Regions from separate parts of the Glutamicibacter ectropisis genome, predicted to be linked through region 2. Evidence: predicted binding sites of a transcription regulator. Region 2 holds the regulator's gene; the other holds the start of a gene.
What was found. Region 2 encodes HspR, which represses chaperone genes until heat shock. Its sites were predicted from a motif close to AAGTTGAGTCNNNNNGACTCAACTT; they were not measured.
Positions count from the first base shown of each region.

Region 1: QMQ05_RS01995 (ATP-dependent Clp protease ATP-binding subunit) is a predicted target of HspR. The motif match lies at 7,579-7,603, and genes of this name have one in related genera.

Region 1 is NZ_CP125942.1:417,719-433,837, forward strand. Features, by position in the region: gene QMQ05_RS01970 (HutD family protein) at 1-583, opposite strand, end outside; gene QMQ05_RS01975 (helix-turn-helix domain-containing protein) at 994-2,415, shown strand; gene QMQ05_RS01980 (AAA family ATPase) at 2,420-3,145, shown strand; gene QMQ05_RS01985 (alpha/beta hydrolase family protein) at 3,142-3,804, opposite strand; gene QMQ05_RS01990 (hypothetical protein) at 3,865-4,776, opposite strand; gene QMQ05_RS01995 (ATP-dependent Clp protease ATP-binding subunit) at 5,003-7,561, opposite strand; gene QMQ05_RS02000 (response regulator transcription factor) at 7,687-8,361, opposite strand; gene QMQ05_RS02005 (sensor histidine kinase) at 8,671-9,855, shown strand; gene QMQ05_RS02010 (hypothetical protein) at 10,199-11,404, opposite strand; gene QMQ05_RS02015 (NAD(P)/FAD-dependent oxidoreductase) at 11,732-13,009, shown strand; gene QMQ05_RS02020 (NAD(P)H-binding protein) at 13,093-13,947, opposite strand; gene QMQ05_RS02025 (LexA family protein) at 14,282-14,632, shown strand; gene QMQ05_RS02030 (Y-family DNA polymerase) at 14,622-15,911, shown strand; gene QMQ05_RS02035 (hypothetical protein) at 15,989-16,119, opposite strand, start outside.
Region 2 is NZ_CP125942.1:2,641,921-2,658,039, forward strand. Features, by position in the region: gene purF (amidophosphoribosyltransferase) at 1-1,091, shown strand, start outside; gene purM (phosphoribosylformylglycinamidine cyclo-ligase) at 1,172-2,311, shown strand; gene QMQ05_RS12435 (hypothetical protein) at 2,421-2,693, shown strand; gene QMQ05_RS12440 (Sir2 family NAD-dependent protein deacetylase) at 2,730-3,620, opposite strand; gene QMQ05_RS12445 (DUF3073 domain-containing protein) at 3,812-4,030, opposite strand; gene QMQ05_RS12450 (septum formation family protein) at 4,252-4,920, shown strand; gene clpB (ATP-dependent chaperone ClpB) at 4,986-7,574, opposite strand; gene QMQ05_RS12460 (DinB family protein) at 7,743-8,249, shown strand; gene QMQ05_RS12465 (GNAT family N-acetyltransferase) at 8,269-8,736, shown strand; gene QMQ05_RS12470 (TerC/Alx family metal homeostasis membrane protein) at 9,009-10,193, shown strand; gene QMQ05_RS12475 (ribonuclease HI) at 10,259-11,341, opposite strand; gene QMQ05_RS12480 (YccF domain-containing protein) at 11,527-11,937, opposite strand; gene trmB (tRNA (guanosine(46)-N7)-methyltransferase TrmB) at 12,067-12,924, shown strand; gene QMQ05_RS12490 (GNAT family N-acetyltransferase) at 12,976-13,602, shown strand; gene QMQ05_RS12495 (heat shock protein transcriptional repressor HspR) at 13,599-13,967, opposite strand; gene QMQ05_RS12500 (DnaJ C-terminal domain-containing protein) at 14,145-15,113, opposite strand; gene QMQ05_RS12505 (nucleotide exchange factor GrpE) at 15,200-15,781, opposite strand; gene dnaK (molecular chaperone DnaK) at 15,795-16,119, opposite strand, start outside.

The sequences.
Region 1 (16,119 bases), 1.4 Mb from region 2:
CAACCGCCATGACACCGCGACCGGAAATGCGCGGTTCCTGAGCATCTGATCCAGCAACAGTGTCGCGAAGATTTATCGCCTGCTGCTGATCTCCAAGCAATAGCACTGCGGAACCTTGAACAAGGATGCCAAGTTGACCATCAAAGAGGTACTGTTCACGCTTCTTCGATAACTCAACGACTCGAACGGTCGGGCGAACCTTCTGCGGATCCGCGGCAACATAAACCGTGAGCAGTTCTTCGGTGGGTTGGCTGGCTTCTACTGGGGCGGAGGACGTGAACTTCAGTGGACGCAATGGTTCTAGACCATGTGGCTCACCTTCGACCTCCAGCTGCACGAAGTCTCCAGCAATCAGGGTCATCACTTGCGCAGGTAGAGCTGCGGTGAAGGATGCTTCCTTTTCGATGGAGCGAATGGATACCTGCCAGGTAGCTTCGGCCTCGGAACTGCGCTGCAAGGTGCCAGCATCAGAGAGGGTGCCCGCGGCGATGAGGCGGACCTGCCCTAGCTCCCATTGCTTCTTAGCGCTCTTGGACAATTCAAGAATGGATTCCGGCGCAAAAGTAGCCTGTGCTTCGCTCATGGTTCGAGTCTACTTGCCTGTGACCATGCGCAACTGACCAACCAGTTGTGTCGTGTCATCGGCACGAATGGGGCCAGTTAATTTTGTTGTTGCACACGATGAAAGCACTCCAGGATTTCTGCACCTCCGCGCAGCTGGATGCTAACTCCGGGGGCTCATTTATGGGGTGGTCAGAGTGCTAGATTCCGTCGGCAAGCATTAGATGTGACATGAAAAGCTACAGCGATCCTCAGTGGAAGAACTAAGAATTTTTCGCGCTGGGAAGGACCTAAAGCCCTAGAAAAGTAACTGAACGTACAGAGTTCTGGAAAATTTCTACGTTCTTCGCTTACTCTGGGTATGTGACTGCAACCACATGGAACCGTGCGACGACGCCGGAAAATGGCAATGGCTCCGGAGAAACACCGGAGATGGATGCTATTGCCTTGGGACGTAGGATTCGCTTCCTTCGCAAGAGCAAACAGATGACTTTGGACGATGTATCGGCCGTGGTCGATACCGCGCCGAGCCAACTTTCCCTCATTGAAAACGGAAAGCGTGAGCCGAAACTCTCTCTGCTCAAAGCCTTAGCCGGAGTTTTCGATGTTGGCGTTGATGACCTTTTGGGCACTGAACCTCCCTCACGCCGAGCTGCTTTGGAAATTGAACTTGAGCGCGCGCAGCGTGGCCCGCTCTACGAGTCTTTGGGTCTTCCAACAGTGCGCGTAGGCACCCGTCTTCCTATGGACGTGCTCGAATCATTGGTGGGACTGCAACACGAACTCGAACGACGACTGAATGAACAGGCTGCGACTCCGGAAGAAGCCCGACGAGCTAATACTGCGTTGCGCCAGGAGATGCGACGTCGCAATAACTATTACAAGGATATTGAGCAGGAAGCTGCCAAAGTGCTCTCGGCCGTCGGTCACGATGCCGGACCACTTTCTCATCACCGTGCAGCAGACATTGCCGAGCATTTAGGCTTCAGCTTGCGTTTTGTGGGAAATTTGCCGCACTCCACACGATCCGTGACCGATCTGAAAAACATGCGTATTTACCTGACTCAGGCTAATCGGACTGAGCATGATCCGCGGTCGGTTCTACTGCAGGCCTTGGGGCATCACGTTCTGGGGCATAAGACCCCTACGGATTATTTTGATTTCCTCTCCCAACGCGTGGCCACCAACTACTTTGCAGCGGCGTTGATGTTGCCGGAGAAATCAACAGTTGAGTATCTGCGCAGGGCCAAGAATAACCGAGAGTTGGCTATTGAGGATTTGCGCGATGCTTTTGCGGTGTCTTATGAATCCGCCGCGCACCGATTCACGAATCTCGCCACCGAACACCTTGGTATGACCTGTCACTTCCAAAAGGTTCATGAGTCCGGAATTTTGCATAAGGCCTATGAGAATGATCGTGTGAACTTCCCTGCGGACCACACCGGCGCTATCGAAGGGCAGACTATCTGCCGATATTGGACCAGCCGTGTCGTCTTTGAACAGATGGATAAATTCCGATCTTTTGAGCAATATACCGATACCGTCAACGGCACCTTTTGGTGTTCTGCACGTACCGAACGGCACTCATCAGGATTGTATTCGCTTTCTATTGGTGTCCCTTTTGAGCACGTGAAATGGTTCCGTGGGCGCGATACCAAGGAACGCTGTCAGTCCACCTGCCCTGACGAAAATTGCTGCCGTCGTCCACCAGCCCACCTCTCTGACCAGTGGTTTGGAAATGCTTGGCCAGCTACGCGTGCCAACACTCACCTGCTGGCGGCGATGCCCACGGGAGCTTTCCCCGGTGTGGATGAAACTGAGGTTTATAGTTTCTTGCAACGCCAGGAAGGGTGAGTCTGTGGATTTTTCACAGATGTTCTTGCCGGTCAGACGCGTCGAAGCTATTGATCCGGACGCACTGCTCAGAAACCAGCAGTGGCCCTTTGTTTTACCGGTGGTGCGTCAGTTGCTTCATGAAGGTCTGGATTTTGGGCAAGTGACCATCATTGTTGGTGAGAACGGAACTGGAAAATCGACGCTCGTTGAAGCCTTGGCGATGGCTTATGGAATGAACGCCGAGGGTGGATCAACCGGTGCCATGAATGCGACGCGACCCAGCGAATCAGAATTATGGCAACAGTTGAAACTTGAGCGTGGTGCCGCTGCCTCGCGCAAGGGATTCTTCTTGCGTGCTGAAACCATGCATAATTTTTATACCTATCTTGAAGAGTCAAGATTCCAAACTAGATTGCACGAGCGTAGCCACGGTGAGTCATTCCTTGATCTCGTGGAAGAGCGAGTCCCATTTATCCAGGGCTTATGGATCTTGGATGAGCCGGAATCCGCGTTGTCTCTTGCTGGCTGCGCAAGACTGATGAAGCTACTGCGAACCATCGCTGATGGGGGATCACAGATCATCATTTCCACCCATTCCCCGATGCTCGCTACGTTCCCAGAGGCGCAGATTCTGGAAGTTGGAGCGTGGGGATTACGGGAGAGCCAGTTTGAACACTTACAGCTCGTGCGTCAGTGGCAAGAGTTCTTCGATAACCCACACGGTTATTGGTTGCGCGACTCAGACTAGAGTGCGTATCGGGAGATGAAGTCGACGGACGCACTGGCCAGCCAGGCGCCATCTTGTGCCACTGTTCGTTTGGAACGAGCTACTTTGAAGGAGTGATTACCGCCTTCAAACCAAACTAGTTCGGCCGATTCATTGAGGTTCGCAACGACTGCTTCCATTTTTGATGGGTTGGCGAAGGGATCCTTGGTACCTTCCAAAAACAGCATGGGAACCGTCAATGGGTAGAGATGCTCGTCGCGAAGCTTGTCTTCCTTCTTTGGAGCGTGCAGCGGATAACCCAAGAAGATCAAAGCTTTTGCTGGCATCCCCTCGGCGATAGCCAACGAAGCCATCCGTCCACCAAAGGACTTGCCAGCAACGACTACTGGAAGCCCGCTGGCTAAATGATCATCAACCCATGCACGTACCTGATGCCAAACGGCAATTGCGGTCGGTGCTTTATCGGGGAACTTCTTTCCGGCATCCATATATGGAAAATTGAAGCTCAAGACGCTGATTCCCAGGTCCGCGACGGCTTGTGCATAACCAGTCATGAACTCATGATTCTTACCGGCACCAGATCCGTGAGCCAGAATCATGAACGCGCGAGCTTTCTCTGCCGGGTACAAGAGGGCGCTGAGCTCGGAGTCATTAAACGGAATCGATAGTTCTTGGGTCATAACGTCAACCCTAGAGCGTGCTCTTTCCGCTCAAAGAATCTATGGGGTAGATGTTGGTGCTTATTGCAGCCATTCTTCCCGTGGGGAGGTGGTCGTATCTTCACCGCCTCGGGCGATGACGGTGAGCTTTTCAACTTGCTCCCCAACGGCAGCTTTGTCATTGATCTTGATGAGCATGTTTGAGGCGACGAAACCCGACGCAGGCATGTCGTAAGTACCATCCATCCAAGGACCGTCTTTGATCGTGACAACAAGTTCACCGAAGGCAGGTGAGGTTACTTTATCTACGTAGGCGTGTGGGTCGTCGGGAAGGCAGCTGCGGTACACCTCTAGGGTGGTAATTTCTGCGTGGCACATCGACTCGTATACGTCGTTCATGCCCGATAGCCACTGCACGTATTTTTCGTTGGCCCAGGCTTTGCGGTCGTTGGGATCTGCGCCGGTGCGAGCTCGCGAGTAAGTTCCTGAATTCTTGCCGTCCTCGGTGGCGAAAGTGACGCTTTCAAACTCTGGCGATTTCTCGCCGACGCTCTCGAACATTATTCGACCCATGAAACGCAGTTCATCCTCGCGTGTCTCATAACTTTCCTGCATTCCGTCCCGGTTAAAGATCATGCTGTTATCCAAATAAATATTCAGAACGCCCTCTTTTGGAGACTCCCACGAGGTCATCAAATTATAGGGATACAGGAATCCTTGCGTGGATTTGATGCCAGAATTGTCTTTCCACATTTGAATTTTTGAGTCAGCCCAGGCTTGGCCGGTGAGGGGCGTTGACGTTGCCTCTGTAGGAGACGGGGCGAGCGAGTTTTCGGCCAGCTCAACGTCAGCAGTCGTAGCTGTTGCGCTGGAAACTGCTGGCGTGGTTGCGGCGCTTGTCGGTTCTGCAGGAGATTCTGGGCTTTGGGTTGCGCTACATCCAGTCATCAAGATGGCCGCCAAGGATAAGGTCATGAGACTTCGGACGCGCAAGATTAGCTCCTAGTAGAGTGATGAATTCTCAGTCTATTAGGAATGAATCAACAAAAGCTATTAATTAGAGAAACTGAGCGAAAACCCTAATGATTCCATGTTCGAAATCTGATCCTTCGGTGAGCCCCAATGAACTCGGTTAACTGATGTGCTCAGGGCGCACAAAAGGGGCTTGTTGCCCGGGGCAAAAGCCCCGGGCAACAAGCCCCCTTGAAGCTGGCGCTACCTAGTTATTGAAGAAGCTAGGTACCTGCTCGCTCTGCGCCGGTGGGGTTGGCGCATCAACCTTCTTGCGCACCACCAACTTGTCCTCAGCAAAGTCCACCAAGACGGTGTCGCCGGCAGTCAGCGAATCATCGATCAGCAGATCGGCGATGGCATCTTGTACCTTACGCTGAACCAGTCGGCGTAGTGGTCGAGCACCAAACTCAGGGTCGTATCCCTCGGACGCCAACCAGTTCACGGCTGCTTCGCTGACTTCCAGATCCAGTTCCTGATCTGCCAGGTGCTGCTGCGTATCAGCGATGACCAGTTTGACGATCTGGCCGATCTCCGACTGCGACAGCTTGGAGAAGAGCAGGACCTCATCAAGACGGTTCAAGAACTCGGGGCGCATGAACTCGCGCACCTTGCTCATCACCTTGGCGCGGATCTCGCTGGCTTCGCTACCGGCCTTGGCCGAGGTGAAGCCGAAGTTACCGGCCCGGTTAGCCAGGTACTCACCACCGAGGTTACTGGTCATCAGGATCAGCGTGTTCGAGAAGTCCACGGTGCGGCCTGAAGAGTCGGTCAAACGGCCGTCATCGAGCACCTGCAACAGCACGTTGAACACATCCGGATGGGCCTTCTCAATCTCGTCAAGCAGGATCACCGAGTATGGGTTACGTCGTACCTTCTCGGTCAACTGGCCTGGTTCGTCGTGGCCAACATAGCCCGGAGGGGCACCAATCAGGCGTGCAACGGTGTGCTTCTCTCCGTACTCGCTCATATCCACGCGCACCAACGAATCGGACGAACCGAAGAGGTTGGTAGCTAGCGCCTTGGCCAATTCGGTCTTACCCACGCCAGTTGGGCCCAGGAAGAGGAACGAACCGATCGGACGTCCTGCCGGGGATAGCCCGGTGCGGTTACGGCGCACGGCACGAGCCACTGCGGACACCGCATCCTTCTGGCCGATAACCGAAGCATGTAGGGCCTGTTCCAGCGTTGCCAGACGCGACTTGTCATCGCCCGTGATCCGGGAGGTCGGAATGCCCGTGGAACGGGAGATGACCTCAGAGATCTGAGCCTCGTCTACCACTCGCGTGATCCCGGCATCGCCGGCCTCTTCAGCAGCGTTAATCCGCGCCGTGAGCTCGGCGATGTGATCGCGCCAGGCACTAGCATCTTCATAACGTTCCTCGCCGATGGCACGAGACTTCTCACGTTCGGCTTCCACCAGATCGGCGCGCAGGGACTGCACGTCTTCGGTATCGCCAGCAGCGATGGAACGACGAGCACCAGCGATATCGATCAGATCGATGGCCTTGTCCGGAAGCTGGCGATCGGTCAGGTAGCGAGCCGACAGTGCCACGGCTGCCTTGAGAGCTGCCGGGGTGTACTGCACCTGGTGGTGATCCTCGTAGGACTCACGCAGGCCTTCCAAAATAGCCAGGGCGACTTCCTGAGATGGCTCGTCAACCATGACCTTGCCGAAGCGGCGGGCCAGAGCGCTGTCCTTCTCTACCTTGCGGAATTCGTCGAGGGTGGTGGCGCCGATCAGGTGCAGCTCTCCACGAGCCAACCGTGGCTTGAGGATATTGGCGGCATCCATGTTTCCGGACTCGCCGGAACCTGCCCCTACGAGCAGATGCATCTCGTCGATGAATACCAGTACCTGACCTTCTGCGTCGGCAATTTCCTCCAGTAGGCCGGTGAGGCGCTGTTCGAAATCACCGCGGTATCGGGTGCCGGCCAACATTCCGGGCAGATCGATGGAGATCAGTCGGGAACCACGAATTTGCTCGGGGACCTCGTCATCAACGATGGCACGCGCCAGGCCCTCGGCAATGGCGGTCTTACCTACGCCAGCTTCACCGATGAGCACCGGATTGTTCTTGGTACGGCGAGCAAGGATCTCAACAACCTGATCCAGCTCGTCATCACGCCCGATGACCGGATCAATTTGTCCGTCAGCAGCCAGTGCGGTCAGATCAGTACCGTAGCGTTCGAGCATGGAAGCATCGGAGTCTTCCTGGCCCTGATCCTGGCCGCCATTTTGGGCGCGCTGCGCCTGTTCCATGGCTGCCTGCTGGAGGGACTGGCCGGTGATTCCGTGTTGGGCCAGCAGGTGACTGACCGGGGATTCCGGGTTGAACACAAAAGCGAGGAAGAGGTGGTCCGGGTCGATGTAGGTCGAACCGTAGTTACGGGCTACCTGGTAGGCATCGAAGAGACTGCGCTGGGCAGCCGAGGATAGCCGGGTTGGCTTTTCGCCTTTTTCTTGGCTCTTTGGCATGTGCGCGATGGTATCCTGGCTTAGAGCTTCGATGTCGATGCCCATGGCGGTGAGGTGTTCACCGATAGGTTCGGTACGAATCAGGGCAGCGAGCAGGTGCAGGGAGTCAATTTCGTCGTGCCCGTGCTCGTGCGAGATGGCCGCAGCCGTTGCTACTGCTTCGTGCGTACGCGTGGAAAGCAGGCGAGTAATGTCGATGGGACGCGCTGCCTGAGCCCGTGACGAGAGGAACCGAGAGAGGAATTCCTCAAACGAGCCGTCTGAGGGTGCACCAAAAAATGCTGGCAAGTGAGCCTCCTAGTAGAAACTTGAGCGGTCTATGCTCATGTTCAACGCTGTAGGCTTCAGGATATTCCCGTGGCTCGCAAAATATCTTTCTGAGCGTCGGATGTCACACTGCCAGTGAACGAAATTTAGTCTTTGTGGATTTCGACAATTCCCATGCGCGCCGCTGCCACGAGTGCTTGCACGCGATCGCGAACTTCAAGCTTGGCGAAGATTTTTGCCATGTGAGTCTTGACCGTAGTTTCGGTGATGCCCAGAGTTTTAGAGATTTCTGGGTTATTTAATCCCTGAGCAAGTAATTTAAGAATTTGAATTTCTCTACTGGTAATCCCCAGATCATAAATGAGATCTTCGACGGTTTGCGAATTATCGACATACGCATTGCGAACGGCCGAAATTAGGTCCGAAGAAACCGAAGGTGAAATGGCGGCGGTACCCTGATGAACTGCATGAACCGCATTAATAATTTCATCCGGCTCAGAATCTTTAACAAGGTATCCGCTGGCGCCAGCGGTGAGGACTGGAATCAGATATTCATCCGATGAAAATGCCGTAATTGCAAGGATTGCTGGGCTGTCTATGTGGGATTTGATGGCGCGAGTAGCGCTAACCCCATCCATGATTGGCATCTGCAAATCCATCAGAACTACGTCGACCTCATGGTCCGAACAATACTCGATTGCCTGCTTCCCATTTTCTGCAGAAAATACGGTTACAATTCCGTGATCCGTTGCTAGGATTGTGCTCAACGCATGTCGAATAAGGGGTTCATCATCGACGATTAGGACCTTGATTTGTTCCATTTGTTTCCTTTGAGTCGATGTTTTTGACCGCCAATCGGCCTGTTCACTTGAAAGTATATAAGTTAACGAGATTTGGGGTTCGTTATGAAGGCTTTGAAGATGCTGGCTGTCGCCGCATTGGTTTTGACACCTTTGACTGCAGTTGCGGCTCCCGCATCTGCGGACTCGGGGCAGATCGGCTCTGGTTCGGTGGCCACACCAGCGGGTTGGGGTGCAGACTTCGGCATGTGGCTCTGCAAGCACTACGGTGTGAGTTGTCCGTAACCGATCTATTTGACTTGAAAGTCGTTGCCGTGAATTATTCGGCATATGAGTGAACGACTAAAAGGCACCCTGACCAAGCACCTTGCTGGCCGGGGTGTCATCATTTGGGCTGGAATGGCGATTCTCATTGCCGTCTCCAGCAGTGAATTCGTTACCCTTCTGCAAGAGGGATTTAGCGGTTCCTCAGACGTATCTATTCGCGGTGCCCTTGTTGGGGTGGGGCTCTGCGTAGCTCTAGCGTTAGGGTTTCGCTGGATCGCCGTATCTCTTGGCCTTTTCGTCGCGGGCGCATACTTCTTCTTGAATGATGCCTCGTTATTCTTCTGGACCATAGTTTCATTCATGGTGTTCGCATCACTAGCGGCCACTGTTAGTGCACGCAGCGTCCGAGGTCTTTTCCTGACGTTGACTGTTGCATGGATGGTGCAATTTGGAATTCAGGCTGGAAGCGATGCGGTACTGCTCGTGGCGTTGGTGCCGTTGACGCTCCTGGCCTACTTTTTAACGCGAAGTATCTATGTCTTGCGCGAGAAAAACACTGAAGCGGTACGACAAATGCAGAAAGCTCAGCAACAGACTCAACTAGCCATTGAGAGGGAGCGGAAGAACATCGCTCGCGATCTTCATGACATCGTCGCCCACGACATCACCATCGTGGTAATGCAATCAAAGGCCGCCAAGTTTGCTAATGATGGACAAATGGCTCTGGAGACCCTCGATGTCATATCCAAACTGAGTTCCGAGACCCTGCACGACTTGCGTCTGATGCTAAACGTTTTGAGAGCCGACGGAACGATGTCCGATGAGGCCGGGTCTGCTGTCGATAAACCTGCCGCAACGACGGTATATGCACTTCAGGGTGTGGATTTATTTGCTCAACGACTTCGAGACGCAAACTTTAAAGTGACCTCAACCACGGATGAGAAGATTTCGGAACTTCCTCGTTCGGCACAAACCGCGATCTATCGCGTGATGCAAGAAGGTACAACGAATGTCATAAAACACGGTGCCCCCGATACATCGTGCACTCTTGAGCTGGTGTCCAACGGAACTGAAGCTGTACTAGAAATTACTAATCAGATCGATGTTTCGGGTACGAAATCAAAGGGATTGCCTGAGGGTGGAAGCGGTTTGGTTGGAATGTCCGACCGAATGCGCGCTTTTGGAGGAAAGTTCTCGACCCGCGCCGAAAAAGGGCAGTGGATCCTTCGGGCCAGCATCCCGTTCTAAGCCCTGCCCTCCTACTAAAGTATGATTTCGAAATTCTTGTGAACGCGATAGGTTAGACATGTATCGGTGAAGACCGATCACCAATGAGGTACTTGGTGGTGTTTTGCGAGTGGCATCATGAAGGACCTGAGGTGATTAAAAGGTGCGTTGCATTGTTTGAACGGACTGATCTTTCATCGGCGGTTGCGCCCCCATCGCCCCGCCGTTGTCTGTCAGCAGTGCAGCGTACCTTTTATAACTTAAGTGCGAACTCTCAAAGGTTGCACGGATAGTAAATAATCTCTTCAAATAGTGATGGCTCCGGAGAACCTCCGGAGCCATCACTATTCAATTACTGCAAGACTTACGCTTCTGGTGTTTCGGAAGCCGCATCGTGCTTCAGCACATGATCCGAGACCTTACCCAGCGCGCGCTCCAACGACGAGCGAAGCACGAGTGGAACGGTGATCAGATCGTCGATTTCCACAAGGCCTTCACGTTCAAAGATACGAAGCAGGGATTCAACCTGTGGCACAACCTCTTCCAAGCTCGGGATCAGGTGATGCTGCTCTGCTGGAAGATCATCCTGGGTAGGGATCTGCAGAGCAAACTCGGTGCGCGGAGGAGTGGACGAAGCGGCGTTGCTCAGAACACCAGCAACCATTTCGGCGATCTGCGCTTGGCCTGGCTTTTCCAAGGTGTTGATCAGGATGTGCGAGTACAGCACTTCCGCGATCAGTTCCTTAACTACGCGCGAACCTGCCCCGCTTGAAGCAAGCAATGCTTCGCTCAATGATTCGGTCGGCTTAGCGTTAGGTGCTTGGTAGGTCAGCATGGCGGTGCCGATCAGCGCGTCCCAGTACGCGGAAAGCCGGGGGATGTCGGCCAGCGCGGGAACTACAGTTCCATCCTCTGGCTCCCAGGCGCTCTCTTCAGGCGCGTCAGCACTTTCATCGACCTTGATGAATAGGCCCAATGCTTGGGCAGCGTCCTGCAAGGTTTCGCCGGTCAGCACGCCGGCGGGAGTGCTCGGCTTGCCCGCGCCAACCCACTGGATCAGTTCACGAGCGGCAAACACAAATGGCATCGATTCGAATGCGCCATTGGCTTCATCGTCTTCTAGGAAAGGTGCGACGATCGGCGAATCTCCAGCCATACGTGAGAGGAACTCAAAAGTCTGTTTGAAGTCCTCGACGCTGCCGCCAAAGTTAGCGGTGGTCCCTAGGAACGTGAGGTAGTGCTTGAGGATCGCGGCGCTGGTTGCTGCGACCTCTTTACCCAAGGACGATAGGTGACCAAGCTGCTCACCAAGAATCGTTGGATCCAGCGACTGGACATCAACACTTTTGCGCAACTGAGCGTGCACCGTCAGCAAGGTGGTTAACCCTTCGATGGCTGCACGCGTTTCGCTGGCTGGCTGACCTTCTTCTTGGAAATGGCGGAAGAGCTGAGACTTAAACGGTTGAAGCGCCTGACGTACTTCAGTCTCGAAAGGCACGGAGCTAGCTCCTGCTCGGCGGGCCGGGTGTCCCTGCGCTGATTTCTTTTTGGCTGGTTTACGTGAGGCCATGTGTGTGGTGATGTTCCTTTGTGCTGGTTGGTCGGGGTGGGGCGATGATGATGCACTTGTTTTCAGTGTACGCAGACGGTGATTGGGCGGTGGGGCTCAGGGGTCAGCTACTTGGTCACGCGTAGCTAAACTTTTCGCGTTCCACTGGAGAACTGTTAAAAATACGGTGAAAAGTTCCAGATTCCGCAGAAAACGCAAATCACACAACAGTGTGGTGGCTATCACTGTTGAATCCTCAGAACGCGTTGAATTTCATCGTAGATCGCGCGACAGTGAACACATACAACCTCGTGCATAGAGGCCAAGGAATTGCTAGGAGAGTGGGTCATGGCAGCGGTAACTGCGCCAGATCATGTTGTCATTGTCGGCGCCGGATTCGTCGGTTTGTCCACGGCTTGGTACCTACAAGAAGCCGGTGTCAAAGTCACCGTTGTTGACCGTGGCGGCGTAGCCTCGGGATCTTCCTGGGGTAACGCCGGATGGCTGACCCCGGCGCTCACCCTACCGATTGCCGAGCCATCGATCTTCTCGCAGGGTTTGAAGATGATGCTGGATCCTGCTTCGCCGCTGTACATCCCGCTGAAGGCCGATGCTAAGCTGCTGCGCTTCCTGCTCGGCTTCACCTGGCACTCCACCCCCAAGAAGTGGGAAGAAGCCATGCGCATCTTCTCCGAGGTGGGACACACCGGCCTGGATGCCTTCGATGAGATCGCCGAAGACACTGCTGCGGGACCGGGGACCAAGGAGAAGACCAAGCCTGCCGACCCATTCCTGACCGGCTTCATCTCCATGAAGGATCGTGACGCGTTGCTGCACGAGTTCGAGATGATCCACAAGACCGGCGGGCACGTCGACTTTGACCTGCTCAGTGGCGATCGGCTGCGCGACATCGAACCGACCCTGTCCGACAACGTTGTTGCTGGCGTGGCCATTAAGGGCCAGCGCTACATCAACCCGCCGAAGTTCATGGAGTCGCTGGCCGAGTCCGTGATCGCTCGTGGTGGGGACATCATCGGCACCTTCAACGTCACCGACGTGCGCGACAACGGTTCCTCCGTGACGGTCATCGGCTCCGAGGGCCGTGCCATCACCGCCGACCACGTAGTGCTCGCCACCGGTGCCTGGATGACTGATATCGCCAGCAAGTTCGGTGTGAAGGTCGTCGTCCAGGCTGGCCGTGGCTACTCCTTCACGGTTGAGCCAGAAGACATGCCAACTCACCCGATTTACTTCCCTACCCAGCGTGTGGCCTGCACCCCGCTGGGCGACCGCTTCCGCATCGCCGGCACCATGGAGTTCCGCGACGTCAACCACAAGCTGGAGCCCAAGCGCATCGAGGCCATCGTTGCCGCTGCAACCCCGGTTTACAAGGGCATCAACTGGGAGAACCGCAAGGAAGAGTGGGTTGGCGGGCGCCCCTGCACCGCCGACGGCCTGCCGCTGGTCGGCCAGACCGCTTCCTCACGCGTCTCGGTGGGCGGCGGACACGGCATGTGGGGCGTGGCCCTTGGCCCGCTGACCGGCAAGATTCTGGCTGCCCAGATCACCGGACAGTCTGTGCCAGCCATCGCGCGCCACTTCAACCCGCTGCGCAACGGCTTCTAACCAGTTCTGCTCCACATCAGGAACCTGAGTAAAGTGAATCGGCGCGAACTCAAACCATGGTGGGATCGCGCCGGTTCGTTCTTTTAAGCGTGTCGCGTGGATTCGCCGGCCAACACCGATCGGTACCCTTCACGGTATCCGGGGAACTGCAAAGTGAAGCCCGTGGCCAATAGCTTGTCATTGCGGATGCGCCGGTTGGCCGCGCGACGCACTGCTGGTTCGGTGGCTTGCTGTGGGACCGGCAGACTTAGCTGTTGGGCGAGGAAGGTATAGATCTCGCCGATCTGCGCAGGCTCGTTGTCGGTGACCATGTAGATCTGCGTGCCGGTTTCGTCCAGGGCGGCGCTGTGTACGATTGCCTGGGCCAGATCGTCGCGGTGGATGCGATTGGTCCAATGCGATTCGAGCGGTGTTCGAGCGCTGGCATCACGTACCTGATTGATCAGATGGTTACGACCCGGTCCGTAAATTCCGGAAGCGCGCAGGATGGTCACCGGCAAACCCGAATCGAGTAGCACCTGCTCGGTATCGGCCAGCACCTGTGAAGTTGGGCGGTTGGGCGCTACCTCGGTGGACTCATCGATCCATTCGCCCTCGCCACCACCCGAAACGGCCGAAGAAGAAACATAAATGAAGCGCCTGAGCTGCGGTGCCTGCACCTTCAACCGGGAAACCAGCTCCTTAGCCACTTCCAAGTAACTGCGGGTGTAAGCCTCCACGGTGCGAGCCGCCGGGACCGGAGTGAACACCACGACCTCGGTCTCGGGGTTGAATTGTGGCCAAGAAGCGGGTTGGAGCAGGTCGACATCCTGACCGGTGAAACTTGTCGGCAGCTTAGCGCTATTGCGTCGCCAGCCGGTGACCTGATCTCCAGCACGGGCAAAACGTAAGCCCGCCTCGATGGCGACATCACCGGCACTGACTAGTAAAACCTGCACGTGACTCCTTGACCGAAAACAAAAGATCGTTCCTTCTAGGGTAGAACGCTGGCGGGTCAAGGCGCTGCACTAGAGTTCATATATGTCGGCCCGAGCCAGCGAAGTGGCACGCGAACCCCAAACGGGCTATCAACTAAACGCGATCTAGCGACCTAAATTCTCCGGAATGCTAAGTCCTTCCCGGGGTGGAACACGGGGTGCGAAAACCGAGTACAATTCTAAATGTTCGAAAGTTTGTACTAGTTTTGGGTAATGGTGAGGTGGAGCTTTGAGCAACGCAGAGCCTTTTGTGCCGGAGCCTTCTAGCGCAGGTCCGGTGCAGGCCGTATCAGCGATGGGATTCCCTTCGCCTGCCCGGGACTATTTTGACGGTGGTCTGGATCTGAACAGGTTGCTGGTCAAGGATCGAGTGTCAACCTTCATTATGCGCGTTAGTGGCAATGCCATGCGCTCTGCAGGAATTCACGATGGCGACGAAGTCATTGTGGACCGTTCACTCTCCGTCCGTGATGGCTCGGTGGTCATCGTCAATCTTAACGGCCAGATGCTGGTGCGACGCTGGCACATTGATGGACCCAAAGTCGGATTACTCAGCGACGAATCACCATTACCTGTGTGGCTAACCGAAGGCGATGAAGTCGGTGTCTTCGGAGTGATTACAAGGTGTCTACATTATGTCCGTTGACCACGTGTCCCTAGTGGACGTGAACAACTTTTATGTCTCCTGCGAGCGAGCCTTCGACTACTCCTTACGTAACCGACCGGTCGTCGTGCTTTCGAACAATGATGGGTGTGTTGTCGCGCGATCCCAAGAAGCCAAAGACCTAGGTATCGCCACCGGTGAACCGTTCTTTAAGATCCAGCGGCTCATGGATAGCCACAACCTGGCGGTACGTTCGAGCAACTATGAGCTCTACGGCGATATGTCCGCGCGAGTTATGGAATTGCTGGGCCGCTATGGAACTTGGCATGAGGTCTACTCCATTGATGAATCATTCATCGGTTTGGAAGGCAACCTCGAACAGGTGCGTAGCACCGCGGCTCAGATTCGAAAGGCCATTGATAAGAGTATCGGTGTCCCTGTTTGTGTGGGGGTCTCTTCGACAAAAACACTGGCCAAGTTGGCTAACCACATCGCCAAGCACAATCCAGGACTTGGTGGCGTATGTGTTCAGCAACTGATGGATCGTTCTGTGTTGGACAATATTCTCTCCCGCGTTCCAGTCACTGATGTTTGGGGCGTCGGAAGGAAATCCGGGGCCAAGCTCACGAGCATGGGTATTGAAACGATCGCGGACTTACGGGATGCCGACCCGTTGCTTATCCGCAAAAAGTTTTCCGTGGTTCTTCAACGTACCGTTTTTGAACTCAACGGGCAGCGTTGCATCGGGCCCGTGGAAGAACGCGCCGACCGTGGACAGGTCATGTTCACCAGGTCCTTTTCGACTCCGGTACGAACTTACGAGGCAATGGAAGAAGTCATGTCCATCTACGCGCAAAAGGCCGCCAGCCGATTGGCCAGTGAAGGACGCTATGCCACGTTATTAACCGTCACTGCAGGCACCAGCAGGTTTGCTCAGGGCGAGGCCTCGTTCCCCAGCGCCCAAGTACGCCTCCCACGACCGACACGAGATCCAATTCTGCTCAGCAAACTAGCCATCGCAGCCATGCGGGACTTGATGCAGCCAGGAATGGACTATGTGCGCGGGGGAGTAATCCTATCGGGGCTCAGCGATTCGCCAGGAGAAAAACAACTAGACCTATTTGAACTTGGAGACGGGCAAGAGGAAGAACAGAAGAATGTTTCTTCGGTAGTCCAGGATATTTCCGCACGCTTCGGCGCAAAGTCCATCGGCTTGGGGCCTGCAGGAATGGCGCAGAGTCCGCAGTGGACGATGAAACGCGAACACATATCCCAGCGCTACACCACCGAATGGGATGAGCTTTTAGAAGTTCGCGCCTAGAACTGGGAAGATCATCCGCGCCACAGAAACTTTCGGCGTCTTCGCAGAACGGAGTGGGAGGATAAAAAGATGGCTACTCACGTCAGACAGCTCATGTCGTTTGGAATGCTCGCGATGCTCCTGCTGAGCAGTTGCAGTGCGCCCGGTTCGCCAACAGATACGTCAAGTACCAACGAGCCGTCATCGTCGGCGTCCTCTTCGGTGTCGT
Region 2 (16,119 bases):
GCGGCAAGGTCCGCGGCGAAATCGCTCAGGGCAACACCACCGACACCGCCTTGGTCACCGCACTGCTGGCAGGCGCTGAAGGCCAGTCGTTGGAAGAGACCGCCATGGAACTGCTTCCAAAGATCCAGGGCGCTTTCTGCTTCGTGTTCATGAACGAAGACACCCTCTACGCAGCGCGCGACCCACACGGCGTACGTCCGCTGGTGCTGGGCCGTTTGAACCGTGGCTGGGTTGTTGCCTCCGAGCAGCCTGCACTAGCTACCGTGGGTGCATCATTCATTCGTGAAATCGAGCCAGGCGAAATGATCGCCATCGATGAAAACGGCGTTCGCTCCACTCACTTCGCAGAAGCAACCCCTAAGGGTTGTGTCTTCGAGTATGTTTACCTCGCTCGTCCGGATGCTGCCATTGCCGGCCGTTCGGTTTACGAATCCCGTGTGGAGATGGGCCGCCAGTTGGCCCGCGAGAATAACGCGGAAGCTGACATCGTCATCCCCGTGCCAGAATCCGGCACCCCAGCTGCCATTGGTTACGCCGAGGAATCCGGCATTCCGTTCACCCACGGTTTTGTGAAGAACGCCTATGTGGGTCGTACCTTCATTCAGCCATCACAGACGCTGCGTCAACTGGGTATCAAGCTCAAGCTCAACGCCCTTGAAACCGTCTTGCGCGGCAAGCGTGTTGTCGTAGTCGATGACTCCATCGTGCGCGGTAATACCCAGCGCGCCGTGGTGCGCATGCTGCGTGAAGCCGGCGCGGCCGAGGTCCACGTGAAGATCTCCTCCCCACCGGTGAAGTGGCCATGCTTCTACGGCATCGACTTCGCCTCACGCGCCGAGCTGATCGCTAACGGTGCTGCAGTGGATGAGATTGCTACCTCCATTGGTGCAGATTCCCTGGCCTACATCTCCGAAGACGGCATGATTGAAGCCACCCGTCAGCCACGCGAACGCCTGTGCACCGCGTGCTTCACCGGCGACTACCCGATCGCGCTGCCTAATGAGGAACGTCGCGGTAAGAACCTGCTGGAGCGTAGCAACCAGCCAGGTTGCGAGCCCGGTCCAGATTCCGAATTCGAAAACGTCAGCTAAACCGACCCTCCACCCCCACTTACCTCGTTGCAAGCGGCACCGGAGAACCGGTGCTCACGACAGAAAAGGAACCCTCTGCCATGAGCGGCAATGATCAGCCAACTTCCATCACTTATGCCGGTGCCGGCGTTGACGTTGAGGCCGGTGACCGTGCCGTTGAATTGATGAAGGGCGCGATCAAGGCCACGCATACTTCGGGTGTCGTCGGTGGCGTTGGCGGTTTCGCCGGGCTTTTTGATGTCTCCTTCCTGACCGGTTACAAGAAGCCTTATCTGGCCACCTCCACCGACGGTGTGGGCACCAAGGTAGCTATCGCCCAGAAGCTTGATATCCACGACACCATCGGCCAGGACCTGGTCGGCATGGTGGTTGATGACATCGTCGTAGTGGGTGCCAAGCCACTGTTCATGACCGACTACATCGCCACCGGCAAGGTCGTCCCGGAGCGTATCGCTGACATCGTGCGCGGTATCGCCGAGGGTTGCCAGCTCGCTGGCACCGCGCTGGTCGGCGGCGAGACCGCTGAGCACCCGGGCCTATTGGCAGAAGACGAATACGATGTTGCCGGTGCTGCCACCGGTGTCATCGAAGCGGATCAGCTGCTGGGCCCAGAGCGCGTCAAGGCTGGCGATGTCGTGATCGGCATGGCTTCCTCGGGCATTCACTCTAACGGTTACTCGCTGGTGCGTCGCGTGATTGCACACGCCAAGTGGGAACTGGACCGCGAGGTTGCTGAATTCGGCAAGACTTTGGGCGAGGAACTCTTGGTTCCGACCCGCATTTACACCAGCGCTTGCTTGGATCTGATCGGTGAACTGAACGACGGTGAGAACTTCGGTGTGCATGGCTTCAGCCACGTCACCGGTGGCGGTTTGGCCGCCAACCTAGCTCGAGTGTTGCCACAGGGTCTGATGGCTCGCGTAGACCGCTCCACCTGGGCACTGCCTGCAGTATTCTCCACCATCGCGCAGTTGGGCAACGTGCCTCAGCCGGATCTGGAGCGTACCCTGAACCTCGGTGTTGGCATGGTAGCCATCGTTGATCAGGAAGTTGCTGATCGTGCTGTGCAGCTGCTGAACAAGGCTGGCATGGGCGCTTGGGTCATGGGTCAGGTTGAGAACCTGGATCCATCGGCTTCCGAGGCTGGTTTGGACTTCGTTCAGGGCGCCAAGGGCGTGGACGGTGGCGCTGTGCTGCTGACCGGAGCCTACGCCAAGTAGTCACCGCACCTGCAGGTATGATACTGCGTCGCACCGAGTTTCGGTGCGACGCAGTAGTCATTTAACCAGAGCAATTCTTGCGTTGTTGATGATCAGGTATGAATGAACCATGAGCTTGTCCAAAAAGACAATTCGGCTCTACCTAGGGCTTGTGCTGATCTGCGCCGGCGGTCTTGGTAGCGGTGTCATGTTTCTACAGCCATGGCGTAGTTGCCCAGATATTGATGATAGCTCCGCAGGGTGCCCAGCAACTTCTCAAGACAGCACGCTGTTAGGATTTGCTCTCGCCGTTTTTGCTGTCGGAATTGTGCTTCTCATCATGTCGTCTAGGCCAGTCAAGGTCTCCCCAGACGAGATAGGTCAGTTCGGCAAGCTGGACTAGTTCTCGGCAAAGCAACATGGCCGCACAGCAATAGCTCTAGTCCAGTTGGCTTAGCGCCGTCTCCAACGGAACTCGCCAGCGCCACGTAGCTTTTTGCTCTCCTCGCACGTGACCGTTGGTGATCAGCGCCACCGGTAATTCACGTTTAACGAAATTCAGCAGGACTTTGTATCCACTCATGACGGCCAAGGATGATCCAAGGACTAGCAGTGCCTTCGATTCGGCTTCGAGCGCAGCCATGAGTTCTTTGCGCTCCGCAGGAACGCTCTCCCCGAAGTACACCACGTCGGGTTTCAGCGCGTAGGAACCACAGTTCAGGCAACGAACCATCACGAACTGGTCAATCAAGTGTTGTGGCAACTCCACGTCACCATCTGGGTTCACCGCTGAAGGATCAATTTCGACCGCTTCAAGATAGCCCTTATTAGCTGCCTCAAGGCGGATGTCGAAGTCGCGACGGTCTTCACTGTAACCACAGTTCAGGCAACGAACGGTGGATAGATCCCCGTGAACTGGAATGACTCGTTGCGATCCAGCTTGCTGGTGCAGACCATCCACGTTTTGTGTGATGATCCCAGTGATCTTGCCTTCTTGTTCCCACTGCACCAGGCGTCGGTGGATCTGGTTTGGCTCGGCTTTGTCCATGTGGCGCCAGCCAACATAGCCGCGGGCCCAGTAGCGTTGGCGCGCCTCTGGGCGATGGCGGAATTCCTGATAGGTCATGGGACGGTGGCGTTGCAGGGAGCCGTTAGGGCCTCGGTAATCCGGAATTCCGGAGTCCGTAGAGACTCCGGCACCGGTGACCACCAGTACATCGCCCTCATCAAGTAATTGTTGCACCCCAGCACGTGCTTCGTCCTCTGGCGAAGCCGGAGCTTGTTGCTCCACGATGCGTTGCATTGAGCGAATCGCCGAGTGATGCGCCATCTGGATGGCTAACTCTTCTTTGCTACTCACGTTCCACCTCATGCTTGTTGGACACGACAAAGGCCGCAACGACTAATAGCTAATTTAGCTTAGTCGTTGCGGCATGTCGCAAAATGTACTGAAGAGCTGTACCACTTCGTTACCTAGGTGTGGCACTCCGAGCCAAAAACTCCCGGCCTCAGAAAAGGATATTAATCCTCGTCGTCGTCTCGCGAGTACTTCTTAGTCAGCTCGTCGTATTCCGAATATTCTTCGTCATACGATGAATCATTACGCTCGGTGTTCTGAGCATGATGTTCGGACCGAACGCCCAACTCGCGTTCGAGTGCCGAAAGGTCGGTAGACGGCGAGTAGTACTTAATGTCTCGCGCCTGACGCTGTGCTTTAGCCTTTTGACGGCCGCGCCCCATGGCGTGACCCCCTCTTTTCAGTAGAGTCGGGAGGTGGTCCATCTAATTAGATGAAGGCCCCCGAATATGTGATCAGTTCTTTCGTAATTAAAGGTTAACATGATTCACCGGCGAGCGCTGAACGCAACACTCGCCGATACCGCTAGACTGTCAATTAGTCCAACGACTATGTATTGAGCTGGCTATTAAATGAACGCCCCGACTCTGAAGGAGCTCAGCAGGTGGTGGAAGAAAATCTGCCCGAGCCGCAGGCGGCTTTACCGCCGTTGCAGCCCGAACCAGAAAAGCCCAAGCGGCGCGGAGGCCAATGGGCCCTATTGATCATTGCCGTCCTGGCACTGGCCGCCGCCGTGGTCTTCGTGGTGTTGCGCATCATAGATCCCCCGGCTTCGCCCGTTGCGAACAACGTTGAACGCAACGAAAACCCCGGTCTGGACGGGATTATTGCCACCGAAATGCCCCCTGCTCAGCTGCAGTTGGGTGATTGTCTGCGCGGCTTTACTTCGCCTCTAGATACCCAGACTGTGGTTACTTGCGACTCGGCGCATAACGCTCAGATGATCGGTTCTTTTGAAGTCTCGGGTACTAACTACCCTGGTGCCACGGAACTACTGAACCAGTCAGAAGACCTATGCAAGTCAGTCTCCTTGGACCCGAGCGCGGGGTTGGATTCCACTTGGACTTACCATTTCTCACGCCCTTCAGAGAGCACCTGGGGACAGGGTGACCGTGCTGTTTCTTGTTTCTTGAGTCTGTCTGAGGGAAATGTCCGTACCTCTCTTTTGCCTGCAAATGCGTCAGATGACGCAACAAATGACGATGCTACGAAATCTAAAGATGAAACTTCTGATGAAGAAAGCCCAAAGGCTGAGGAAACAAATGAGAGCTAATTAGATTTCAATACATGAAAACGAGGGCGTGAACAGATTTCTGTTCACACCCTCGTTTCTCGTAACTAGCTCTTCCTTTGAACTTTCAGCTGGTCGCCTAGTTCATCCAGTGAGACTTGAACGGTGTCCCCGTCCTGCACCGCGCCGGCAAGGATCTCCTTGGCCAGCCGGTCTCCGATCTCGCGCTGCACAAGACGACGCAGTGGTCGAGCCCCATAGGCTGGGTCGTAACCGGTTAGTGCTAGCCACTCACTAGCAGCCTGATCCACGTCCAGGGTCAACCGGCGTTCTGCCAGACGTTCGGAGAGCAAGTCGATCTGTAGCTTGACGATATTGCCCAGCTCTTCAATGCTCAACGGGTCAAAGAGGATCACCTCGTCCAGACGATTCAAGAATTCCGGTTTGAATGACGCGTTGACGACATTCATCACCGAATTCTTCTTAGCATCGTCGTCCAAGGTTGGATCCACCAAGAACTGCGAGCCCAGGTTGGAGGTGAGGATCAGGATGGTATTCCTGAAGTCCACCGTGCGACCCTGTCCGTCCGTGAGACGTCCATCATCGAGCACCTGTAGCAAGATATCGAAGACTTCTGGGTGAGCCTTCTCGACCTCGTCGAGCAGGATCACCGAGTATGGGCGACGACGCACAGCCTCGGTGAGCTGTCCGCCCTCTTCATATCCGACGTATCCCGGAGGGGCACCAACTAGTCGAGAGACCGCGTGCTTCTCGGAGTATTCCGACATGTCGATACGCACCATGGCCCGGGGGTCATCGAACAAGAAGTCAGCCAAGGACTTCGCCAGCTCGGTTTTGCCTACGCCGGTAGGTCCTAGGAAGAGGAATGAACCGGTGGGTCGGTTCGGATCCGCGATCCCAGCTCGAGTTCGACGCACTGCATCAGAGACGGCAGCCACAGCCTGCTTCTGGCCCATCAGTCGTTGACCGATGATCTCTTCCATATCCAGCAGCTTCTGGCTTTCACCCTGCAACATGCGCCCAGCTGGGATGCCGGTCCAGGCCGAAATCACTTCAGCGATGTCATCCGCGGTAACCTCCTCGGCAACCATGCTCGGTTGAGCAGAGCGATCCGCCTCAGCTGCAGCAGCAGCGTCTAGCTCCTTCTGCAGAGCGGGGATCTCGCCGTAGAGCAGCCGGGAGGCCTTTTCTAGGTCACCTTCACGTTGAGCCTTCTCTGCCTGCCCACGAAGCTCATCGAGCTTGACCTTTAGATCACCAACACGGTTCAGGCCAGCTTTCTCGGACTCCCACTGCGAGTTCATCGCATCGAGCTTTTCCTTCTTGTCGGCCATGTCCTTGCGCAGGGCTTCTAGGCGTTCCACGGAGGCTGGATCTGTCTCATCGGACAGCGCCAGTTCTTCCATTGTCAGCCGGTCCACCTCACGGCGCAGCTCATCGATTTCCTCCGGGGCAGAGTCAATCTCCATGCGCAGGCGGCTGGCGGCTTCATCAACAAGGTCGATGGCTTTATCTGGTAGTTGCCGTCCCGAGATGTAGCGATTAGACAGGGAGGCAGCAGCTACCAAGGCGGAGTCAGCGATGGACACCTTGTGGTGAGCTTCGTAGCGTTCCTTCAGCCCACGCAGGATGGCGATAGTGTCATCAACGCTTGGCTCCCCTACGTACACCTGCGCAAAACGACGTTCCAGCGCTGGGTCCTTCTCGATGTTCTCCCTGTACTCATCCAGGGTGGTTGCACCGATCAACCGCAGCTCACCACGCGCCAGCATGGGCTTGAGCATATTGCCCGCGTCCATGGCACCTTCGGAAGCACCGGCTCCAACGACGGTGTGGATCTCGTCAATGAATGTCACGATCTGACCATCCGAGGACTTGATCTCTTCCAGCACTGCCTTGAGACGCTCCTCAAATTCACCGCGGTACTTGGCGCCTGCGACCATAGCGCCCAGATCCAGGGAGATCAGCGTCTTGCCACGCAACGACTCCGGAACGTCACCGGCGATCATTCGCTGGGCCAGACCTTCAACGACGGCAGTCTTACCTACGCCTGGTTCACCGATGAGCACTGGATTGTTTTTGGTACGGCGAGAGAGCACCTGTACTACGCGCCGAATTTCGCGGTCACGTCCAATGACGGGGTCCAGCTTGCCGGCACGGGCGAGCGCGGTCATGTCGGTGCCAAACTTCTCCAGGGACTGGAAAGTGGCCTCGGGGTTCGGGTTATCTACCTTGCGGTCTCCACGGATGGTGGGCAGAGTTCCGACAAGTAGTTCCCGCGTTGCTCCGAACTCTCGCATTGCTTCGCCGGCCTTGGTCTGGTCTGCGGCGAGAGCAATCAAAAGGTGTTCGGTGGAAACATAGGTGTCGCCCATTTCTGTCGCAGTTTCCTGAGCGTTGCTGACGACCTGCAACAACTGACGGGAGAACTGTGCCTGAGCTACAGAGTTACCTGAGGTTGAAGGCAATGAGTTGATTGCCGCGCTTGCCTGGACGGAAAGTGCATCAACATCAAGCCCAGCCGTTTTCAGCAGGGCAACAGCTACGGAGTCCCGCTGATCCAGTAGAGACTTGAGTAGATGCGCAGGTTCGATCTGCGGATTACCTGCTGTCGAGGCGTTCATACCGGAAGCTGAGAGAGCCTCCTGGCTCTTGGTGGTGAGTTTGGTGTCCACGCGCATCCTTTCTCTTACTGGGTGAACCCATAAACTTGAGTGTACTTAACTCAACTCTGTACGTAGCCATCTTATTCCACTCAGAGCACCATTTTCAAAGAATTTTTGATCTTGATTGACGGGACAATGGCGCGAAGTTCCTCACACCCCTTCAGGTTAGGATGAGGCATGGCAACCCCAGATTCAGCCGACATTTATTCACTCGACGACCACTCCATGATCCAGGCGTTCATCGATGAGCACCGTCAAATACTCATGACATGTCTCGATGGTCTCTCAGAGTCAGAAGCTCGGGCGAAATTGGTTGATTCAAAAACCACTTTGCTCGGGTTGGTCAAGCACGCGACGTTTGTGGAACGAGTCTGGTTTGGCGAAGCTGCCACCGGTACGAGCCGATCCGACTTGGGTCTCGTTGCCACTCCAGACGAATCTTTCGTTTTGGAGGCATCCGACACCATTGAATCAATACAACACAGCTACGCTCGGGCTATCGAAGAATCCCGGCAGGTGCTTAAGGGGAAAACAGGAGACGATATCTTTCCTGGAAACCGCCGTGGTCCGCTACCAGTGCGCTGGGTGTTGTTACACATGTTGCGTGAATTGGCTCAACACTGCGGTCATGCTGACATTCTGCGAGAACAGATCCTGGCAGCTCGAAAGCCTTCGGCATCGTAGTCAAAGATAAGATTCGAATATGGCTCTAACTCTCATTCCATTACCATCAGAAAAATTCTCTTCTTGGCTCAGTAGAAGCACTTCCGAATACATTACCGACCTGATCGCGACAGGCATTCCAGAGGAACAGGCTAAGGAAAGTGCACAGAGCACGATGACACACTCTTTTCCTGAAGGTCAGGCGACCTTAACAAACGCAGTCTTCACATTGGCAGACGAAGTCTTGGGTGACGTTGGCTATTTGTGGGTCGGTCAGGACACTTCCGGGGATCCAACATCCTGGTGGGTGTGGGACATCGTCGTTGAAGCAGAGCACCGTGGCCACGGCTTTGGCCGTCAAGCCATGATCTTGGCTGAAGACTATGCCCGCTCTCACGGAGGACAGACTTTGGGCCTGAATGTATTCGGTTTCAACAAAACGGCTCGCGGACTCTACGAATCCTTAGGCTACGAGACCACCAGCATCAAGATGCGAAAAACACTTTGATACTGCTACGAATCTATGAAAAGCCCTCAACCGCTATCTAATTGTTGGGCAACGAAGTACATTACAGATCACAGCGAAATTTGAAGAGGACCTCTTTCCTCAATAGACCAGATCAAGTTAGGCTTGAAGTATGTAAGGGAGTATTCCTAAGCGCTAAACTCGTCAATACGTAGATCTTCATAGATCCACCGGGTTTAGCGGCCGGCCTACGGGCTGGTGAAGAGACTTACTCGATATCGTGCTTGCGCGCCTTACGAAAGTAGGAAACCCCTATGGAAGTTTCTCCTTTAATCTGGGCCATTACAGTGGCCGTCGTTCTTGCTCTTCTTGCCTTCGACTATTTTTTCCATATTCGCAAGGCTCACGTACCCAGCCTTAAAGAAGCAGCGATCTGGTCCAGCCTTTATGTCGGAATCGCACTGGTGTTTGGCATCGTCGTCTTAATCTTCGGTGGCATCGATATGGGCGCCGAATACTTTGCTGGTTACATCACGGAAAAGGCGTTATCGGTTGATAACCTCTTTGTCTTCTTGATCATCATCGCCAGCTTCCGCGTCCCGCGTGAAGACCAGCAAAAGGTGTTGCTCTTCGGCATCGTATTTTCGCTGATTGCCCGGACCGCTTTCATTTTCGTTGGCGCTGCCTTGATCAACCAATTCGCTTGGGTGTTCTACCTCTTTGGTTTGATCTTGCTCTTGACTGCAGGAAACCTGCTGAAGAAAGACGATGATTCTGATGAAGCAAATAACTTCATCATCCGCATTGCCAAGAAGCTCTTCCACACCACCGACACCTATGACGGCGACAAACTATTCACCAAAGTGGACGGCAAGAAGGTCCTAACGCCCATGCTGTTGGTGATGGTGGCCATCGGTGGTACGGATATTCTATTCGCGTTGGATTCGATCCCAGCGATCTTTGGACTGACTCAGAACGTCTACATCGTCTTTACCGCCACGGCCTTCTCGCTGATGGGTCTGCGACAGCTGTACTTCCTGCTTGATGGGCTACTCGACCGCCTCATTTATCTGTCCTATGGGCTTGCCGCCATCCTGGCATTCATCGGCGTGAAGCTCATCTTGCATGCGCTACACGAGAACAACCTGCCATTCGTCAATAACGGCGAACATGTTAAAGTCATCGAGATCAGCACTGGATTTTCACTGACAGTAATTATTGGTGTCCTTGTTGTCACTGTCCTGGCGTCTTTGTTCAGCAAGGCTGGCAAGGCGCAGACTGCCATCGGCAACCTTCGCCGACACGCTAAAAGCTACAACGATCTGACCTACACCGCAGACGCAGGTGAACGCGAACGTATCTACCGCGCGTTGGTAGCCGAGGAAGAGCTGGTGAAAACCATGGAGAAGAAATACCGCGACAAGGCCAAGGACGTGGACAAGATCCGCGAAGAGGTTAAAGAAGCTCATCGCCAGCACGATGAGTATCTCAAGAGCTAGCCCAATCACCGCTCAAAAGCAGGCGTCCGATCAGGGCGCCTGCTTTACTCGTTCTTCACAGAGTTTCAGTGAGAAAGGAGCGCGTTTTGGTTGGAGTCCTGAATGAATTGCTGAATCGACTGAATACGTTCAATCAATTCAGGCTCAACGTTTTCGCGAGGATACCTCGACGCCATTCGCGCAATCCATGCCAACTCATCGGCTGCCTCGTTGTAATTCAAACCTGCATGGCCTCGATGGCGCACCACCTCGACAGAAGCCCTGCAAGCCTGCCACGCGGTCAAGAACTCTACGCACAGCTCCTCACTGATTCCACAATAGCCGTCAAGGTATCGCCCGGCTCCCACCAATTTTTCGATGACGCGGTAAGCATCCAACGAATCAATGTGAATTACGGCGCTATGTACGTTGGTGTTCTGCAAATACTCAAGGGCAACGATCACTGCCCTGAATTCGAGAATTCCTATATGCCCGGAGAACTCTCCGGCATACACCACGGTGTCGCCATGCCCAGTAATCATAGCCACAGCACCAGCACCGTCGAAATCCGCAGAAGCATCGACGCCAATCTCTAGATGCATGGGCGCGGCCTGACTGACTGACCAGTATTCGGGATACCACTGGATAGGCTCCTGTTGTGGAGGCAAATTATGATTTCGATGTCGCTCACGCCTTGGGCTATCCCGTAGTTGATTTCGTCTACGGGCACGTTGAACAAGGGAAGTTTTGACGTATTGGACCTGATCTTCCACTTCTCGCGCCGCACGATTAATACGATTAATTCCGCGAGTCACTACAAAACCGCTTTCGGAGAAAACTCGGGCAATGTTGAAGTATCGGTTCGGAACGCAAATCCAAGTTTGGCTACGATGCTCATCCACCAGTTGTTCGAGTTCTCGCAACATGACTGGCAATGGTGCTGGCGCATCGGTGGAACCCACGTGCGAACTAAAGCTACCCTCGCCATGACTGATGACAAATATGTAGTGGACCGTACCTTCATCGTCCGCGATTTCAGGCATCGTCCAAGAAATGACCGAGGCATGTATCGGTTTTGATATGGTCTCCGCATCAGGCACTAGGGGAAGTCCCGCTTCACGCAACGGGCGTCTCAATAATGCACCTTCGTCTACGACATTCATGCTCATGCCACGATGGTCTCAATACAGACCGACACTTTACGAAACCCTCGCGCCTGTAAACAGCGTTGACTCTACACAACACAGCACCGGCCGAGGGCACTTTGTGGACATGGACGAAGGCCGACCTCGAACGCTGTAGAAAGATGTTCCAGATCGGTCATTCTACCCCGGAGTACTGTCCCGGTGACTGCTCAGCGCCTCATGCCTGCAATGTAGTAGTCGGATGGGACAATCACTTTACCCAGTGGCATCAGTGAAACCGGGATCATTTTCAAGTTCGCAATGCCCAGCGGGATACCAATGATCGATACGAACATCGGAATTGCGGTGAGGACGTGCCCGATAGCAATCCAAATTCCAGCGAAGACTACCCAGATAACATTGCCCAGGGTGGAGAATGCTCCGACAGGACCTCGGTCAACCACCGTCCGTCCGAAAGGCCACAGGGCGTAACCTGCGATGCGGAACGAAGCAATGCCGAAGGGAATGGTCACGATCAGCAGGCAGCAAATGATGCCAGCCAGAACGTATCCCAAGGCGAGCCAAAGTCCGCCAAACACCAACCAAATTATGTTGAGAATACCGCGCACTAAATCAGTCATATAACCAGTCTCACCGACTTCGCATCACTGAACCATAGGGATAATCCCCGATTCTTCCCTGATCCACGTGGCCAATCCCCTATCCATCGGCCCTATGAGAGTGCCAATGCTCGTCTAGAATTAATCATCATGAGCGAATCGAGCGAAGAACAGCAGCAACCCCAGGCGTCGTCCCCACGAGACCCCGCACTTTTCAGGGCTGAGCCGGTCTCTTTTGTCCGTCGTGGAAACCGCCTGCAAGGTCGCCGGGCAAGTGCTTGGGAGCGCAACGCAGATCAGTACGTGATTGAGCCTCCACGCAAGATTGCTGACACCTCGGTTGCTGATGACTTCCATCTTGATCCCACCGAAGCTTTTGGCCGTACCGCACCATTGGTCGTTGAAATCGGTACCGGTCTAGGCGAGTGCATTGCCAACGCTGCCAAGGATGATCCGGAACGTAACTACCTCGCCGTTGAGGTGTATCGTCCAGGACTGGCCCAGTTGATGCTGAAGGTCGAGTCCTTTGGAATTAGCAATGTTCGTGCCGTTCAGGCGAACGCTCCAGAGGTTCTGGACGTGATGCTTGGTGAAAATAGTGCCGACGAAATCTGGATCTTCTTCTCCGACCCTTGGCACAAACCTCGTCACCATAAGCGTCGCTTGATCAAGAAGTCCTTCCTCGACAAGGTCTCCCGGGTCCTCAAACCCGGCGGTACTCTGCGTCTGGCCACCGACTGGTCCAACTACGCAGAACAGATGCGTGAAGTTCTTGAAGAACACGCAGACTTCCAGAACCAGCACCCGGGCAACCTCGCCGGTGAAGCCAGCAACCTGACCAAGGTTCGCCGCGAGGGTATGGAAGGCTTTGACCCCGAGCCTGAATTCATTGATGAACAAGGTGGCTGGGCACCGCGCTTTGAACGTCGCATTCTGACCAGTTTTGAAGGCAAGGCACTCAAAGCTGGACGTCTGGTCTTCGACTTGGCCTACACGCGTGTCGGTTAATATCGCAGATTAACGCCAGGTAAGGGCCATGGAATCCATAGGATGGATTCCATGGCCCTTACCTCATCCGAGATCAATGACTACGCGCAGACGCCCACGATGGAATACGCCGGCGTGCGGTTGGAACAACTTTCACCCGAGCATGCTGATGACTTAGCACAGGTTGTCACTACCGGAGGGCTAGACGAAATCTGGTACACCTCGGTACCTTCTGCCCAAGACATGCTCGGTGATATCAAGAAGCGCTTGGCCCTGCAGGCGGCTGGTGAAATGGCGCCTTTTGCGATTATTGATATGTCTACGGGCAAGGCGGTCGGTGCCACCACATACCTGAACATTGATGAGTCGAACCACCGCGCGGAAATCGGCTCAACCTACCTGTCCCCTGAGGTTCAAGGCACCGGTATCAACCCTGCAGCAAAATTCATGCTGCTTCAGCGAGCCTTCGAAGAGCTGGATTGTTTCTCAGTCGCGTTCTGCACGCACTGGCACAACGAAGTCTCGCGAGCAGCCATCGCGCGTTTGGGGGCCAAACAGGATGGTGTCCTGCGCAATCACAAATACGATCCGATCACCGGTACGCTGCGCGATACCGTGATCTTCTCGATTCTTCCGCATGAGTGGCCCGCCGTGCGAACCAACCTACAGGCGCGGCTAGCACGCCATGGCCGAATCTAGCGGCCAATAGCCCGTCGAGTAGTAAACAGTGTCACCGTCGGTTCGCGGCGTTCCGGACGCATACCGCGTGCCAGAGATACTACGTCTCCCCCGGAGGTGCCGGCGGCAAAGATGCGGGTTTGACCGGCACGTACCGCGCTGAGCTCGTTGCGCAGGTCGTTGACCTCGGTTTGCAGGTAGGCAACCTGGTCTTGCAACTCAAGGATGCGTTTGATGCCTTCGAGGGAGACGCCATCTTTGCTCAACGCCTGTACTTGGCGGAGCAGAGAAACATCGCGTTGAGAGTAGCGTCGTTGTTTACCGGACTGACGGCTTGGTGAGACCAACCCAATCCGGTCATATTGACGTAGTGTCTGCGGATGCATGTCGGCCAGTTGAGCGGCGACAGAAATGACGAAGACAGGACGCAGGTACTCCCCGTTCACGTTGCTTCGACCACCTTTCTACTTGGCTTGTTAGATACAGAGCCTCTAGTCATTGAGTCTAGCTTCCCCGCCATGCCACTTCGAGGCCATGTCGGGGAAGCTAAGAACCGATCCGATTTAGAGTTTGGCTTTGGCAGCCAAGTCTGCGCGTGGATCTTCGCCTGCCGTGGCAGCAGCGAAATCTTCCACCGCTTTCTTTGCCTCATCGGACAGATTCTGCGGGATCACGACATCCAAGGTGATCAGCAAGTCGCCGGTGGCCTTGGAAGTCTTCACGCCACGACCCTTCAGGCGTAAAGTACGACCGGAGTTAGAGCCTGCAGGAACCTTCATCGCTACCGTTTCCCCGTCCAAGGTTGGCACGTGGATCTTGGCTCCCAGCACCGCTTCATCAAAGGTCACTGGGACATGGATGCGGATGTTGTTCTCTTCGCGTTTGAAGAATGGATGCTCGGTGACCTTGACCTTCACCAGCAGGTCGCCATTGCCAGCAGCTCCGGCTTGGCCCTTGCCACGCACGCGGACGGACTGTCCATCCTTGATGCCCGCGGGAATGCGCACATCGATGACTTCGCCGTTCTGCTCGCGCAGTCCAATGGTGGTTCCCTTGATGGATCCAGCAAAGGAGATCGAGGTATTAGCCGTGCGGTCAGCGCCCTTACGTGGTGGTGCGCTCTGGCCGAAACCACCGCCGCCAAAACCGCCCCCGCCGAAGAGGTCGGAGAAGTCGGGCTGTCCACCGCGTGAGCGTGCAGAGCCTCCCCCACCAAAGAGGTTGGAGAAGATATCCTCAAAGCCGGCCTGACCGCCCGGTGCTCCGCCCGGTCCGCCAGCTGAGAAGCGTGCTCCGGAGCCCATGGCGCTGATGGCGTCGTACTGCTCGCGTTCTTCTTTGTCGGCGAGCACCGAATGCGCTTCGGAAATGTCTTTGAATTTTTGTTCAGCGGCCGCATCGCCCTGATTGGTATCCGGGTGGTACTTGCGTGCAAGTTTGCGGTACGCCTTTTTGATGTCCGCCTCGCTGGCGTCCTTGGCGACGCCCAGAATGGCGTAGAAGTCTTTTTCGATCCAGTCCTGACTTGCCATCAGGGCCCCGTCCTTTCAATGCCAATTCGAAACTGCCCACTGACGATCTCTCGGCAGTGGGCAGTTTCAGATTGTGTTATTCGTGGCTATTCGCCGGTTGCTACCAGCACCTGAGCTGCACGCAAGATGACAGCTCCCTTGCGGTAGCCGGTGCGCAGCACCTGCCCTACGTGGTCGGCTGGAATATCCGCGACAGCCTGACGAAGCAGTGCTTCGTGGATGTTTGGATCAAATTCCACACCGGCCTCGTTGATGCGCTCCAGACCATGCTGGGCCAAGATGGTGTCCAGCTTGTTCGCGATCGAAGCGAACGGGCCGTCGGTCAAGTCCCCATGCGCCCGGGCTGCATCGATGTCATCGAGCACCGGAAGCAGGGTGTTGAGCACGGACTGGACGGCGTTTTCACGCGCCACTGCCCGGTCACGCTCAACGCGCTTGCGGTAGTTGACGTATTCGGCCTGCAGTCGCAGTAGGTCGTTGCGCAGCTCGGCTTCACCGGCGCTGGCTTCTTCCTGCTGTGCAGCTGAGTCGTCCACGCCGGCGCCAGCCTCGTTCAGGATCGCCTCGGCCTGACCCAGGGCGTCAGCGGTTGGCTGCGTCTCGGCAGCCTCTTGCTGGTTCTCCGGCTCCTGGCCGGAGTTTTCGTTCTGGTCCTGTGCCTCGGACATATTCCCTAACTCCCTACTTCTTGTCGGCTTCGTCTTCGTCGATGACCTCGGCGTCGACGATGTCTTCATCAGCGTTTGGAGCCTGCTCGCCCTCAGGGGCAGCAGCGCCTTCAGCCTGTGCGTTAGCGTAGATTGCCTCGCCCAGTTTGGTCTGGGAAGCCTGCAATTTCTCGAACGCGGTCTTGACCTCGTCGTCGTTGTCCTGCTTCTCCAGGGCAGCCTTCAGAGCGTCAACGTCGGCCTGAACCTCGGTCTTGACCTCTTCTGGCAGCTTGTCCTCGTTGTCCTTGATCAGCTTGTCTACGGAGTAGGCAGCCTGCTCAGCGGCGTTACGGGTC